Linked DNA regions of Arthrobacter crystallopoietes. The protein of the gene in region 2 interacts with the protein of the main gene of each other region in a pairwise test. Links are inferred from orthologs where the notes say so. Each region holds a gene or a part of one and is shown on either strand. Other genes may lie near its edges.

The links.
Region 1: the proteins of dnaE (region 2) and J5251_RS16475 interact in binary tests that used the Escherichia coli proteins (3 or more experiments, as listed by UniProt). The link is inferred for Arthrobacter crystallopoietes from one-to-one orthologs.
Region 3: the proteins of dnaE (region 2) and rplL interact in binary tests that used the Escherichia coli proteins (3 or more experiments, as listed by UniProt). The link is inferred for Arthrobacter crystallopoietes from one-to-one orthologs.

The regions. Positions count from the first base shown.
Region 1 is NZ_CP072014.1:3,598,747-3,603,433, reverse strand. The notes cover bases 534-3,452. They hold J5251_RS16475 (aminotransferase class I/II-fold pyridoxal phosphate-dependent enzyme), read right to left. Parts: upstream 2,655-3,452; coding sequence 1,413-2,654; downstream 534-1,412. Other genes in these bases: J5251_RS16465 (YceD family protein), read left to right, coding at 3,328-3,452; coaD (pantetheine-phosphate adenylyltransferase), read left to right, coding at 2,730-3,212; J5251_RS16480 (spermidine synthase), read right to left, coding at 640-1,410; rsmD (16S rRNA (guanine(966)-N(2))-methyltransferase RsmD), read left to right, coding at 534-643. Outside these bases: J5251_RS16490 (ATP-dependent DNA helicase RecG), read left to right, coding at 1-73; more of rsmD, read left to right, coding at 77-533; more of J5251_RS16465, read left to right, coding at 3,453-3,903; rpmF (50S ribosomal protein L32), read left to right, coding at 3,906-4,109; rnc (ribonuclease III), read left to right, coding at 4,120-4,687. UniProt on the Escherichia coli protein: Shows aminotransferase activity with methionine and histidine as substrates, and to a lesser extent also with phenylalanine.
Region 2 is NZ_CP072014.1:2,958,411-2,964,364, forward strand. Bases 612-4,684 are described here. They hold dnaE (DNA polymerase III subunit alpha), read left to right. Parts: upstream 612-941; coding sequence 942-4,484; downstream 4,485-4,684. Other genes in these bases: J5251_RS13575 (RluA family pseudouridine synthase), read left to right, coding at 612-880; J5251_RS13585 (flavin reductase family protein), read right to left, coding at 4,497-4,684. In the rest of the region: more of J5251_RS13575, read left to right, coding at 1-611; more of J5251_RS13585, read right to left, coding at 4,685-5,027; hisD (histidinol dehydrogenase), read left to right, coding at 5,207-5,954. UniProt on the Escherichia coli protein: DNA polymerase III is a complex, multichain enzyme responsible for most of the replicative synthesis in bacteria. This DNA polymerase also exhibits 3' to 5' exonuclease activity. The alpha chain is the DNA polymerase catalytic subunit.
Region 3 is NZ_CP072014.1:4,156,893-4,161,384, forward strand. What follows is about bases 534-3,257. They hold rplL (50S ribosomal protein L7/L12), read right to left. Parts: upstream 2,223-3,257; coding sequence 1,845-2,222; downstream 534-1,844. Other genes in these bases: J5251_RS19090 (acetyl-CoA C-acetyltransferase), read left to right, coding at 534-1,285; J5251_RS19095 (aminoacyl-tRNA deacylase), read left to right, coding at 1,289-1,768; rplJ (50S ribosomal protein L10), read right to left, coding at 2,297-2,899; J5251_RS19110 (GNAT family N-acetyltransferase), read right to left, coding at 3,157-3,257. Outside these bases: more of J5251_RS19090, read left to right, coding at 86-533; more of J5251_RS19110, read right to left, coding at 3,258-4,257; J5251_RS19115 (hypothetical protein), read left to right, coding at 4,395-4,492. UniProt on the Escherichia coli protein: The binding site for several of the GTPase factors involved in protein synthesis (IF-2, EF-Tu, EF-G and RF3). Is thus essential for accurate translation.

The DNA of each region.
Region 1 (4,687 bases), 640 kb from region 2 along the record:
CTACCCGGAATTGGCCGAGGCAATCGAGCTGTATCTCAACCCGGAGAAAGAGGCGTTCCTTGAGCGGGGGTAAGCAATGAGCCGGGTGGTGGCCGGGGCCGCCGGCGGCATGACGCTGGCCAACGTGCCGGGCACCGCAACGAGGCCGACGACGGATCGGGTCAAGGAAGCCTTGTTCTCACGGCTCGAGTCGTACGACGTCATCCATGACGCCGTCGTTCTGGACCTCTTTGCGGGTTCCGGCGCCTTGGGGGCGGAATGCGCCAGCAGGGGAGCGGCCCGCGTTGAACTGGTCGAGCTGGCGGAAAAGGCCGCCGCCGTGTGCCGGCGCAACGCCGAGATGGTCAACTCCGTGCTGCGCCGTGCGGTGGTGCAGGTCCACCGCACCGGCGCCGAGGGATACCTGGGCAGGCTGCAGGAGGGCAGACATTACAACCTGGTGCTGATCGATCCGCCGTACCCGCTCGCCGAAGACAAGTTGGCGGAGATCCTGGCCCTGCTGGAACCGTTCCTGGCCGAGGGGTCGGTGGTCGTCGTTGAACGCTCTTCGCGTTCGCCGGAACCACGTTGGCCGGCCGGGCTGGAATGTTTTTCCGACCGCAAGTACGGCGAGACTCAGTTGTGGTTCGCGGAGCCGGCCTAGGCCAGCACGAATGATTCCAGCTCGGCGCCCGTGAGCACCCGTGCCGGATGCGGACCGGCGGCCAGCAAGGATTGCGTCCAGTCCTCCGGCCACGAATCCCGTCTCGCAGCAAGCACCAAATTGCCGGCATAGCGGCTGGTGAACATGCCCGCTTCCCCCAGCACGGCCACCGCTGGCGTGCAGTCTGACAGCTCCGAGACCTGACGTTTGGCAAAGGTCAGCGGAGGGTCGTCGCCAACGTTGACCAGCAGCACTCCGCCGGGCGACAGCAGATCGAGCAACTCGCTGTAGAAACTGCCAGTGGCCAGATGCTCCGGGGCATCCTCTCCTGCGAAGACATCGAGTACGACGACGTCGAACTCGCCGTCGATATCGCCAAAGGTCAGTTCCTGGCGGGCATCCCCGATGTATATCGTCAGATCGGTTCCCTCAGGCAGCGGCAGCTGGTCGATGACGTAGTCCAGCAGCTCACGTTCCAACTCCACGGCATGTTGCTCGGAGCCCGGCCTGGTGGCCTGGAGGTAGCGCGCCAGCGTGAGTGCGCCGGCACCGAGATGCAACGAGCGCAGAGGCTGGCCCGGTTCGCCGGCAAGATCCACGACGTTGGCAATGCGGCGCAGGTACTCGTAGAAGACATGCTCCGGGTGCTTCAGATCTACATGTGACTGCTCGGCTCCGCCGATACTCAGGATGTACGCTCCGGGTACCCTGCTGTCCGGGTCAATGGAGGCATGCAGGCCGCTGCCGCGCAGGAAACGGTTCGTCACCGCTAGAGCCTGTCCTTCAAGGTGGCAAGCCTCGAGGCCGCTTCTTCCAGCACATCCACACGTTTGCAGAAGGCGAAGCGCAGCAGCGACTTGGTCCGTTCCGCACCTGCGGGGTGGCAGAACACCGGAACCGGTATGGCTGCCACGCCGACCAGCTCCGGGAGCCGGCGGGCCAGACCTGTTGCATCGGTAATACCCAGCGGCGCCGCGTCCACGTTGACGAAGTAGGTACCCTGCGGTGTGAAGACATCCAGACCCGCCGCCCGCAGGCCCTCGCTCAGGATGTCCCGCTTGCGCTGGAGCGTGTCCGCTATGTCCTCGTAGAACGACCCGTCCAGCGCAAGACCGGCCGCCACAGCGGCCTGGAAGGGGGTGCCGGAGGAATAACTGAGGAATTGCTTGACGGTCCGCGCTGCCGCCACCAGCTCGGCAGGTCCGCTCATCCAGCCGATTTTCCATCCTGTGAGCGAGAACGTCTTGCCCGCGGAGGAAATGGTCAGGGTGCGCTCCGAGGCTCCCGGCAGCGTTGCCACAGGAATATGGGCTACACCGAAGGTGAGGTGTTCGTAGACTTCGTCCGTAATGATGATGGCGTCGTGTCGGTTGGCCAGCTCCACAATGCGCGTGAGCGCCTCCCGCGTGAAGACACTGCCCATCGGATTGTGCGGATTATTGACCAGGATGACGCGCGTCCGGTCGGAAAAAGCAGCCTCAAGCGCAGCCAGGTCCGGCTGGAACCGTGGCGCCAGCAACGGTGCGGTGACGTGGGTTGCACCGCTGAGCGCGATCACGGCACCGTAGGAATCGTAGAACGGCTCGAAGGTCAGGACCTCATCGCCGGGGCCGGTCAAGGCCAGCAGGGCCGCGGCCAGAGCTTCCGTAGCCCCGGTGGTCACGATGATTTCCGTCTCCGGATCCGGCGTCAATCCATAGAAGCGCCGCTGATGATCGGAGATCGCTTCGCGCAGCGCAGGGATTCCCTTGCCCGGCGCATACTGGTTCGCACCAGCCGAGATGGCGTCACGGGCTGCCTCCCGCATCAGCTCCGGACCGTCCTCGTCAGGAAACCCCTGGCCAAGGTTGATCGCACCGGTGCGGACGGCCAACGTGGTGATCTCCTCGAAGATGGTCACGCCCAAATGGCCGTCCGCGCCCAGGAGGTTGGCGCCTTCGGCCGTGCGTAGCCACGGTGCGCGGTTCCCGGATGCGGATCCTTGGGCCAGGTTTTCGTCCGTTCTGCTCATGTCTCCCAGTAATATCACTACAACCGCGGGCTCACGTGCTGTGACTTGTGCAGTGAATGGATTAGATTCATAGATATGCGCCGAGCCGTCTGCCCTGGATCCTATGACCCGCTGCACAACGGGCACGTGGAAATTATTGCCCGTGCCGCCAGCATGTACGACGAAGTGATCGTCGCCGTCTCCACCAACTATGCGAAGAAGTACAGGTTCTCCCTGGACGTCCGCCTGGACATGGCGCGCCAGACCCTGTCCTACCTGCGCGGGATCACCGTGGAGCCGATGGGCGACGGGCTGCTGGCGGAATTTTGCCGCAGCCATGGTGCAGGTGTCATCATCAAAGGGTTGCGTTCCACGCAGGATTACCAGTACGAACTGCCCATGGCCCGGATGAACCGTCATCTTACTGGCGTTGAAACGGTGTTCCTGCCGGCGGAGAACAATTACACACACCTCTCATCCACTTTGATCAAGGAAGTGGCGGCGCTCGGCGGTGATATCGCGGACTTTGTTCCGAAGGCCGTGCTGCAACGTTTCCAGCAGGACGAACAAGGACAATAGTCCGGCGGAGGGTCCATTTGAGAGTATGGGCATCTTCGCGCTAAGATAATACGTCGGTCTATGTTCTATAGGAGTTCTCATCGTTGTGATCATGAATCATGATCAAAATTCGCCCCTGGCCATTTCGGTCAAGGATCTCGGGCGCAGCCCGGGTACTATGCGGACCCTGAACGAGCATGTACCTGCACCGGAGCAGTTCGGTGCAGCACTCATTGGCGTGCAGGAAGGCTCCGATATGGAGCTGGATCTGCGGCTTGAGTCCGTACACGAAGGTATTCTGGTTTCCGGCACTGCCACCGTTGATGTAACGGGGGAGTGCGGGCGCTGTCTGGATGCTATCGAGTATGATCTCTCCGTCAGGGTGCAGGAACTCTTCTACTACGAGGGCTTCGATCCACAGGATCAGGGTCCGGATGATGAAGAGGCTGAAGAGCAGCGGCGGGTAGAGCGCGATTCAATCGATCTCGAACCGGTGTTGCGGGACGCAGTGGTAACCGCCCTGCCGTTCCAGCCGGTGTGCCGGGAAGACTGTAAAGGCCTTTGTCCTGAATGCGGGATGCGCCTTGAAGAGGATCCGGGCCACCAACATGAGGTTTTGGATCCTCGCTGGGCAGCCCTCGCCGGGCTGGCTGGCACAGCTGCCGATGAGGCAGCAACACGTACAGAGTCAGACGAGAGAGAAGAGAGTTAGTCGTGGCTGTTCCCAAGCGGAAAATGTCCCGCTCGAATACGCGCGCACGCCGGTCCCAGTGGAAGGCAACTGCGCCCAACCTGGTCAAGACCGTTGAGAACGGCCGTGTCACCTACAGCCTGCCTCACCAGGCCAAGGTCGTCACCGACTCGGCAGGCACTGCGCTGTTCCTTGAGTACAAGGGCCGCAAGGTAGCCGACGTTTAATAGCGTCCGCATGCCTTCAACTGAAGAGCTTTTGAAGCGTCTCGGTGTCGAAATCGACGCCGAGACGCTTCGTCTTGCTCTGACACATCGTTCCTACGCGTATGAACACGGCGGCCTGCCGACCAACGAGCGCCTCGAATTCCTGGGCGACTCCATCCTCGGCTTCTCCGTCACTGATGCGCTCTACCGCGACAATCCGGACCTGCCCGAGGGCGAGCTGGCCAAGCGCCGTTCCGCCGTCGTCAGCACCCGTGCTCTGGCAGGGGTTGCCCGCGACCTGGATCTGGGCCAGTACATTCTGCTCGGCCAAGGTGAAAAGCTGACCAACGGCGCAGACAAGTCTTCCATCCTGGCGGACACGGTCGAAGCGCTGATCGGCGCTACTTACCTTGTCAACGGCATCGAAACCGCGCGCGGGATGGTCATGCGGCTCATTTCCCCACTGCTGGCGGATGCCGAGGCCCTTGGCGCGGGTACTGACTGGAAAACGAGCATCCAGGAACTGGCCGCCGCCCGCAAAATGGGCAGCGTCGAATATGCCGTCCAAGGCTCAGGACCGGACCACGCCAGAACGTTCG
Region 2 (5,954 bases):
CGACGCGGCAATAGCAGGCTTGCTGGACATATCGCGTTCGGCGGCTGCGGCGTTGTGCACAGCGGGCAACGTCAGGCTTAACGGCAAAGTCTTGGGCAAATCGGACCGGTTGCCGGACACCGGAGAACTTGAAATCCGCAGACCCGAAGAGCGGGATCCGTTGGAGATCGTCGTCGAAGAGGTGGAAGATTTGAAGGTTCTCGGTGATGATGATGACTTCGTCGTGATTGATAAGCCTGTCGGAGTGGCAGCCCACCCCTCGCCCGGCTGGGTCGGCCCCACGGTGGTGGGGGCACTGGCCGCACTGGGATACAGGATTTCCACGTCCGGCGCGGCGGAGCGTGCGGGCATTGTGCACCGGCTCGACGTCGGCACGTCGGGAGTCATGGTCGTGGCAAAGACAGAGCACGCATACACACTGCTGAAGCGGGCCTTCAAGGAACGTACGGTCGACAAGGTCTACCACGCATTGGTGCAGGGCCTGCCGGATCCGCTCGAAGGAACCATCGACGCCCCCATCGGCAGGCACCCGGGCTACGACTGGCGCTTCGCCGTCGTGGAGGACGGGCGGAACTCGATCACCCACTACAAGGTGATTGAAGCGTTCGGAAAGGCTTCGTTGGTCGAAGTTCACTTGGAAACAGGGCGGACACACCAGATCCGCGTTCATTTCGCCGCCCTCCGGCACCCGTGCGCCGGGGACCTGACGTACGGGGCGGATCCGAAGCTCGCGGCCGAACTGGGCCTGACCAGGCAATGGCTCCACGCCAAGAAACTCGGTTTCGACCATCCGGTCACCGGCAAATGGGTGGAGTACGAAAGCGAATATCCCCAGGATCTGGCCTACGCACTGGATGCACTGGCCGAACACCGGGTCTGATCTGTACGACGGCGGAACCGCGGCATGAGACGTGCCCGCCTAGAATGAAGTGGTGGCAACTGTGACTAGCTCGATTTCCGGTACTGATTCGTTTGTACATCTCCACAACCACACCGAATACTCCATGCTTGACGGCGCAGCCCGCCTGACGGATCTCTTCGAACATGCCCATGAACTGGGCATGGACTCCGTGGCCACCACGGACCACGGTTTTGTCTTTGGGGCCTTCGATTTCTGGAACAAGGCCAACAACGCGGGCATTAAGCCGATCGTCGGGGTGGAAGCCTATCTGACGCCCGGCACGGCGAGGTCGGACAAGACCCGTGTCCGCTGGGGCGACGGTGGCCGCGGTGACGTCTCGGGCGCCGGCGCGTACACGCATATGACGATGTGGGCCGAGACGACCGAGGGCATGCACAATCTGTTCCGCATGTCGTCGCTGGCGTCACTTGAGGGGTACCTGTACAAGCCCCGCATGGACCGGGACCTGCTGCAGACTTACGGCAAGGGCCTGATCACCACCACGGGCTGCCCCTCGGGCGAGGTGCAGACGAAGCTGCGGCTGGGCCTCTACAAGGAAGCGATGCAGGCGGCCTCGGATTTCCGGGACATCCTGGGGCCGGAGAACTTTTACTGCGAACTGATGGACCACGGCCTGGACATCGAGCGCAATGTCCAGGCGGATCTGCTCAAGCTGGCCCGCGAGCTGCAGCTGCCATTGGTGGCAACCAACGATCTGCACTACACACATGCCGAGGACGCCAAGGCCCACGCGGCGCTGCTGTGCGTCCAGTCCGGCTCGACGATGGCCGATCCTAAGCGCTTCAAGTTCGACGCCGATGAGTTCTACCTGAAATCTCCGGCCGAGATGCGCGCAATTTTCCGCGACTACCCGGAGGCCTGCGACAACACATTGCTTATCGCCGAACGGTGCAACGTCGAGTTCAACACCCAGGCCAACTACATGCCGCGGTACCCCGTTCCGGAAGGCGAGAACGAGGAGTCCTGGTTCATCAAGGAGGTTGAGAAGGGCCTTCATTACCGTTATCCGGCAGGTATTCCCGACGACGTCCGCAAGCAGGCGGACTACGAAGTCGGCGTTATCTCCCAGATGGGCTTCCCCGGGTACTTCCTGGTCGTGGCCGACTTCATCAACTGGGCCAAGAACAACGGTATCCGGGTAGGACCGGGCCGTGGTTCGGGTGCCGGTTCAATGGCGGCGTATGCCATGCGCATCACGGACCTCGATCCGCTCAAGCATGGTCTGATTTTCGAACGGTTCCTAAACCCGGACCGTGTGTCCATGCCTGACTTCGACGTCGACTTCGATGATCGGCGCCGCTCGGAGGTCATCCGGTACGTCACCGAGAAGTACGGCGACGAGCGGGTGGCCATGATTGTCACGTACGGCACCATCAAGGGCAAGCAAGCGCTGAAGGACTCTTCGCGCGTGATGGGTTACCCCTTCTCGACGGGTGAGCGGCTGACCAAGGCGATGCCGCCTGACGTCATGGGCAAGGGCATTTCGCTGCAGGACGTCCACAATCCGGAGGCCAAGCGCTACAGCGAGGCCGAAGAGCTGCGGGAGCTGCTCAAGTCGGATCCGGATTCAGCCAAGGTCTTCGAAACCGCGCTCGGGCTCGAGGGCCTGAAGCGGCAGTGGGGCGTCCATGCGGCCGGTGTGATCATGTCCTCTGATCCGCTGATCGACATCATTCCGATCATGCGCCGTGAGCAGGACGGCCAGGTCATCACGCAGTTCGACTATCCGACTTGTGAGGGCCTCGGCCTGATCAAGATGGACTTCCTTGGTCTGCGGAACCTGACAATTATCACCGACGCGCTGGAAAACATCCAGATGAACCGGGACTTCGAGTTGGTGCTTGAGGACCTGACCTTGGATGATCCTGACTCCTACGCCCTGCTGGCCCGCGGCGACACCCTGGGAGTCTTCCAGCTCGACGGCGGTCCGATGCGGTCCCTGCTGAAGCTCATGCGGCCGGATAACTTCGAAGACATTTCCGCGGTGCTTGCGCTGTACCGCCCCGGGCCGATGGGCGCTAATGCGCACAATAACTACGCGCTGCGCAAGAACGGGCTGCAGGAGATCACTCCCATCCACCCGGAGCTTGAGGAGCCGCTGGCCGAAATCCTGGGCGGAACCTACGGCCTGATCGTCTACCAGGAACAGGTTATGGCGATCGCGCAGAAACTGGCCGGGTACTCGCTCGGCCAGGCAGATATTCTGCGGCGTGCCATGGGCAAGAAGAAGAAGTCGGAACTGGACAAGCAGTACGCCGGCTTCGAAAAGGGTATGCAGGACAACGGCTATTCCGCCGCAGCCATCAAGACGCTGTGGGATATCCTGCTCCCGTTCTCGGACTACGCGTTCAACAAGGCACACTCGGCCGCGTACGGCGTCGTGTCCTATTGGACGGCGTACCTCAAGGCGCATTATCCGGGCGAATACATGGCTGCGCTGCTGACCTCCGTCGGTGACGACAAGGACAAGCTCGCCATGTACCTCAATGAGTGCCGCCACATGGGCATTACGGTGCTTCCGCCGGACGTCAACGAATCCAGCCTGAACTTCACTCCGGTGGGTAAGGACATCCGGTTCGGCATGGGCGCCATCCGCAACGTCGGCGCCAACGTGGTCCACGCCATGGTTGCCGCCCGCGAGGAGAAGGGGCACTTCAGCTCGTTCAGCGATTTCCTTCAGAAGGTTCCCGCGGTTGTCTGCAACAAGCGGACCATCGAATCACTGATCAAGGCCGGCGCATTCGACTCGCTCGGCGATCCGCGCCGTGCCCTGGCCATGATCCATGAAGAAGCGGTTGACTCCGTCATTGTGCTTAAGCGCAACGAGGCCGCCAACCAGTTCGATCTCTTTAGCGCCTTTGACGACGGCGGTGAATCCTCCGGCGGACTGGCCGTGGAAGTTCCGGATCTGCCGGAATGGGACAAGAAGGACAAACTGGCGTTCGAGCGCGACATGCTCGGCCTGTATGTCTCGGACCATCCGCTTCAGGGCTTGGAAGGTCTGCTGAGCCAGCATGCGGACATGACGATCACCTCCGTCATCGGCGAAGACGGTCCGGCGGACGGTGCCATCGTCACCATTGCCGGAATGATCACCTCCCTGCAGCGCCGGATCGCCAAGAACAGCGGCAACGCGTACGCCCGTGCCGAGGTGGAAGATCTGGGCGGCTCCATGGAAGTGATGTTCTTCGGCCAGGTGTACGGACCGATCTCGACCATTCTGGCCGAAGACCTGATCGTCGTCGTCCGCGGCAGATTGCAACGCCGTGATGACGGCGCGGTAACGCTGAATGCCCAGGAGCTGACGGTTCCTGACCTCAGCGATGGCCATTCCGGACCGGTGGTAATTTCCATGGCCAGCTTCAAGGCGACCGAGACCGTGGTGTCTTCCCTTGGCGATGTGTTGCGGACACACCCGGGAACCACCGAAGTCCAGGTACGGCTGAACAGCTCGCGGAAAGTGGAAGTGATGAAGCTTGGCGTCGATCTCCGGGTCAACCCCACGCCGTCGCTCTTTGGGGATCTTAAGGTGCTGCTGGGCCCCGCCTGCCTCGACGTCTAACGCCTCCGGGACTTAGATCTGGTACTCGAGCGGGCTTGGGCGCATGTAGGAGCCGCCGTGGTACAGCAGCGGCGTCGCTTCGTCGCCGAGGGAGCCTTCCACCACCTCGACGATCACCACAGCGTTGTTTTCGAACGACACGCGCATCTGGATCTTGCCGACCAGATAGGCATGGACATCCTTGAGAAGAGGAACGCCGTAAGGACCTGCTTCCCAATGGTCTCCGCTGAAGCGGTCTTTCGTACGGGCGAAGCGGTCGGCGAGCCCGCGGTTGTCTTGGCCGAGAATATGCGCGCCAATATAGGTCGAGTTCGCGACGGCGGGCCAGGATGAGCTGGAGCGGGCCATGTTGAAGGTGAAGCGTGGTGGCTCCGCCGACAGGGACGCCACCGAGGTCGCCGTGAAGCCAAAGGGCTTGCCCTCGTACTCAACGGTGAGAATTGCCACGCCGGCAGCGTGCCGCCGGAAGACCTCCCGGAAGGTGGTTCCCAGCAGTTGCTCGGCGGGCGTGACAGACTGAGCTGCTGCGGATTCGGCACTCACAACAATTTTTCTCCAGAACTACTCGGTGGGGACAGAAGACATCCTGACCCATTAATGTTCAGCGTATTCGGCATCAGGCGGCGCAGGGCATTGTGTTAAGTTGTGCTAATTTTCCTGCCTGCTCCTCAACCACGGCCGCCGGCAGCAAACGACTGGACCCGGCTCAGTAGAATGGAAACGTGAATCCTGCTTCGAACGTTGAATCCTTTTCCCAGTTTCCCCTTTTGGACCTGCGCGGGCGCCATTTAAATACTGCAGAACTGAAGGCCGCCATGCCCCGCGCAGAGACGACTTTTGACGTTGCCTCGGATGCGGTCGAGGAGATCATCAACAAGGTGCGAAGCGACGGGTTCACGGCGCTGGCCGGACTTGCTTTGCGGTTTGACGGCGTGCAGCAGCGGCACCCCCTCGTACCGCAGGAAGAATTGGTCCGAGCGCTGGAGGCACTTGATCCTGCGGTCCGTGCCGCTCTGGAAGAGTCCATTGCACGGGCGCGGGTCTTTGCCGACGCGCAGAAGCCCGCCGATGCCACGGTGGAGATCGCCGCAGGCGCTACGGTTACGCACAAGTGGGTACCGGTTTCGCGGGTGGGCCTGTACGTCCCGGGCGGGCTGGCGGTCTATCCTTCGTCTGTGGTGATGAATGTCGTGCCGGCGATCGCCGCCGGCGTTGGCTCGATCGCCTTGGCCTCACCACCGCAGAAAGACTTCGGAGGCCTGCCGCACCCAACGATTCTGGCTGCCGCCCGTCTGCTGGGCATTGACGAGGTCTACGCCATCGGCGGCGCGCAGGCAGTGGCGGCGTTTGCCTACGGTGTTCCCGCCAATGATTTCGGTCCCGCGCTGGCACCGGTCGATGTGGTCACCGGTCCCGGCAACGTTTTTGTCGCCACCGCCAAGCGCCTCGTTAAAAGCGTGGTGGGTATTG
Region 3 (4,492 bases), 1.2 Mb from region 2 along the record:
GATTGGAAGCATATCGAACTCCCGCGCCAGCTAACTGTAGCCTGTCGGGAACAGCTATTTCAAGGATGAAAGCGAGCACAGGACAGTGTCAGGTAACAGAAACGACGTGGTAATTCTCGGCGGTGCCCGCACTCCGCAGGGCCGGCTCAACGGACAGCTGGCGGGTTTCAGCGCCGTCGAGCTCGGCAGCAAGGCCATCGCGGCGGCCCTCGAGCGCTCCGGCGTGCCGGCGGAGAACGTCGACTCGGTCATCATGGGACAGGTCATCCAGGCTGGCGCCGGGCAGAATCCGGCCCGCCAGAGCGCCATCGGAGCCGGCATCGGGTGGGACGTTCCCACCGTGACCATCAACAAGGTGTGCCTCTCCGGCCTCGCGGCGATCACCGATGCGGCCCGCTTGATCCGCGCGGGCGAGGCAGAGGTAGTAGTTGCCGGCGGCCAGGAGTCCATGACCAACGGACCGCATGTCCTCCCCGGTTCCCGGCAGGGCTGGACCTACGGCAACATCAACGTCATCGACTCAGTGGCCCATGACGGGCTGACCGATGCTTTCGACCACGAGTCGATGGGTGCCTCAACGGAACGGCGGAATACCGAACTGAGTATCGACCGCACCGCCCAGGACGAAGTGGCTGCGGCATCGCACCAACGCGCCGCCGCTGCCGCCGAATCCGGTGTGTTCGATGCGGAGATCGTCCCCGTCACGGTCCCCCAGCGCAAGGGCGATGATCTGGTGCTGACCAAGGACGAAGGTATCCGCCCCCAGACCACGGTGGAATCGCTGGCGCCGCTGAGGCCGGCCTTTGACAAGGACGGCACCATCACGGCAGGCAACTCGTCACCGCTTTCCGACGGCGCAGCCGCCGTCGTGCTGGCGACCCGCGGTTATGCCGAAGACAACGGACTTGAGTGGCTCGCCGTCGTCGGCAAACCCGGCCAGGTGGCCGGGCCGGACACCTCCCTGCATTCACAGCCGTCCAATGCCATTGCTCAGGCCCTGAAGCGCGCCGGCTGGAGCACCTCGGACCTAGACTTCATCGAAATCAACGAGGCCTTCGGTTCCGTTGCCGTGCAGTCGCTGAAGGATCTGGATTACCCGCTGGAGAAGTGCAACCTCCACGGCGGCGCCATCGCACTGGGGCATCCGATCGGAGCCTCCGGCGCACGGCTGGCGCTGCATGCAGCCCATGAGCTTAAGCGCCGCAGGCAGGGCAAGGCCGCCGTTTCGCTGTGCGGCGGCGGAGGCCAGGGCGAGGCGCTCCTGCTGTACCGCGACGAGGAGTAGCCGGTGACTGACATTGCCACCGGCAAGGACAGGTTCCTAGCCGACGCGGGCGACCGCGAGCTGGACGTGGAATTGATCGCACGTCCGGCGGCTCGGAGCCTGGTGGAGGCGGCGCAGCTGCTCGGGATCGCACCCGCTGATATCGTCAAGTCGCTCGTGGTGAAGCACAAAGACGGCACGTTCCTGTTCGCGCTGATTCCCGGGGACCGGCAGATCTCCTGGCCGAAGCTGCGCGCCTTGCTCGGGGTGAACAAGCTGTCGATGCCTGCTGCCGACGTCGCCTTCGAGGCGACCGGCTATCAGCGCGGTACTATCACGCCGCTGGGCAGCACCACGGCCTGGCCGGTCTATGCCGATGCCGCGATCACCGGCCGGCGCATCTCCATGGGTGCCGGTGAGCACGGCTACTCTGCCTTTGTGGATTCTGATGCTCTGATCAAGGCGCTGAACGCTACTGTCGCGGATATCAGCGATCCGGAATAACGCCTCGGCGTTCCGCCAGAGCAGACAAAAGAGCCCCGCACCTGAGTGCGGGGCTCTTTTGGGTGTTGCGAAAAGCTTACTTGACCGTGACGGTGGCGCCGGCAGCTTCGAGAGCTTCCTTGGCCTTGTCGGCAGCTTCCTTGGTTGCACCTTCGAGAACAGCCTTCGGAGCGCTGTCGACAACGTCCTTGGCTTCCTTCAGGCCCAGGGAGGTCAGGGCGCGAACTTCCTTGATCACTGCGATCTTCTTGTCGCCAGCAGCTTCGAGGATAACGTCGAATTCGGTCTGCTCTTCAGCAGCCTCAGCGGCGCCACCGGCGGCGGGGCCAGCAACGGCAACGGCAGCAGCCGTAACGTCGAAGGTCTCTTCGAAGAGCTTCACGAAGTCGGAGAGCTCGATGATGGACAGTTCCTTGAAAGCTTCAATGAGCTCTTCGTTGGTGAGCTTCGCCATGGTTGGCGTCCTTCCTATAGGTGGTGTTCAGCGCATTGGCCGCGCACCAAGAGTTGTGGATTGGGAAGAGAGTTTTACTTCTCTTCGGCAGCAGCCTCGGCCGGAGCCTCGGTTGCCTCGGCAGCGGGAGCTTCTTCAGCAGCAGGTGCTTCTGCGGCCGGAGCTTCGGCAGCAGCAGTGTCTGCCGCACCGCCGTTCTCCTCCTGCTTGACGCGCAGTGCCTCGACAGTGCGGGCCAGGGCAGCCATCGGGGCCTTGAGGACGCCGGCAACGCGTGCCAGCTGGAACTCACGGGACTCGAGTGCGGCCAGCGCTGCAACACCGGGTGCGTCCAGGGCTTTGCCCTCGAAGAAACCGGTCTTGATGACGAGCTGCGGGTTGGACTTTGCGAAATCCGTCAGGGACTTTGCGGCTGCAACAGCGTCACCCTTGATGAAGGCGATAGCAGTGGGTCCGGAGAGCTGGTCATCGAATGCATCGATGCCGGCTTCCTTGGCTGCAATGCCAGTCAGGGTGTTCTTGACGACGGAGAACTTGGTCTCCTGGCCGAGAGAAACACGCAGCTCCTTGAGCTGTGCAACGGTAAGCCCGCGGTATTCGGTTAGGACTGCAGCGTTGGATTCCTTGAAATCAGTGGTGATCTCTTCAACTGCTGCCACCTTGTTTGGCGTTGCCATAACCCTCCTTCCGGGGAATAGTGCCGGTGGTTCGGGTCGCACGCATAAAAAACGCCCCGGGCAGATGCACGGGGCTTGGCCTTCACAGATCCGGCAGCACCGGATATGGAGGATTGCTTCGTTCACCTGCGCAGGCCGTCCCAGGCATGGGACTTTCGGTTGAATTCTTAGGGGAAATCAACGACCGACGGTCTTTGGTAGTTCAAGCTTACGCGAAGGGTTGGCCACGTCCAAATCGGCCATACCGTGGCAACCGGTCAGGCGCCGGCGCCCGCCTTTTTCTGCCATGCCGCCTCATACCCGGCAGGGACAAACCCCAGGGCATCGTTGATGGTGAGCATGTGCTGGTTCTCGGCAGCGTTCCATGTCAGCAAGCGCTCCCCCTCAGGCCATAGCCTGCCGACCCGCAGCAGGTTATGCGCCTTCATCAGCATGCCCAGGCTGTGGCCGCGGTGGGCGCGCAGGACGAGGGTGTCCTCCTGGTAAATAACGTCCGGCTTCTCCGGGTAGTAATCCAAAAAAGTATGTCCGGCGAGTTCCCTACTCGGGACATGCAGGGCCGCGGTGACGAGGGAGTGGCCACCTTTACGTCGAAGTTCCTCTTCGCCTTGGCGTACCCTCGCGCGGTCCCAGGCTTCCTCCTGATAATCAATCTCGCCCAACGGCACATCCGTGCTCATTCTCTGCCGCAGCAGGGCATACTGGTCGACGAATTCCTCCGGGCAGGCGTCTTCCCAAACCACCAGCCGGTAACCGGTGGCCTTCGCAGCAGCCAGCGACTCCAAGGACTCCACCCTGGCGGCTTCCACCGGACGAGCGAGGACACTGAAGCGCTCAACCTGCTCCAGTTCATACCCGTTGTTCCGAGCGAAGCGGACGGCCGCCGAACTTCCCGGCAACGATCCCGCACCCGTCTTCGGCCGCAGGACATCCGCCGCTTCCGGGTCAAAGCCAGCAGGGTGTTCACTATAGGACTGCAGCACTCTTCTGCCGTGGTCTTGGGCGGAGGCCTCGGCAGTCCGCAGCAGTTCGCGTGCGATCCCCTGTCCGCGGAAGCCGGGATGGACCATGACGTGCACGAAGGCGTTGTGCAGGTTGTCCTGTTTCGTCATTTCCAGGACGGCACGGCCAACGTGCCTGTCCCCGTCTTTGGCCGCCCACAGCAAGGACTGCTCGTAATCATTGGGACGGGCGCCCTCCAGCCGCGCGGCAGGGCTGACCCACAGGTCATTATTGCCCCACAGCAGGCCGGTCACCAGGTTGGCCAGCTCAGAGGATGCAACGAAATCCTCTGCATCCCTGGCTTCCAACGAGTCGGGAATGCGGATGGACTGCATGGTGACCGACGTCGTCGACATGGCGTCCCTCGCTCGAGTAATTGACCTTCCTCAATCAGATTACCTGCTCCACTAATTCGATGCCAGCGGCATCAGGCTTTTCCGACAAAGCCTTTTCCGGGTTCGCCCCGACGGCCCTACCATGCAGTATGGAGCTCTTGACCGCACGCGCTGGAAAACGAGCACTGGCGCACATCGGCCGCGGCATGCTGGCAGGAATGGTCGGGACCGCGGTCATGACAGCTTTCCAGAGGCT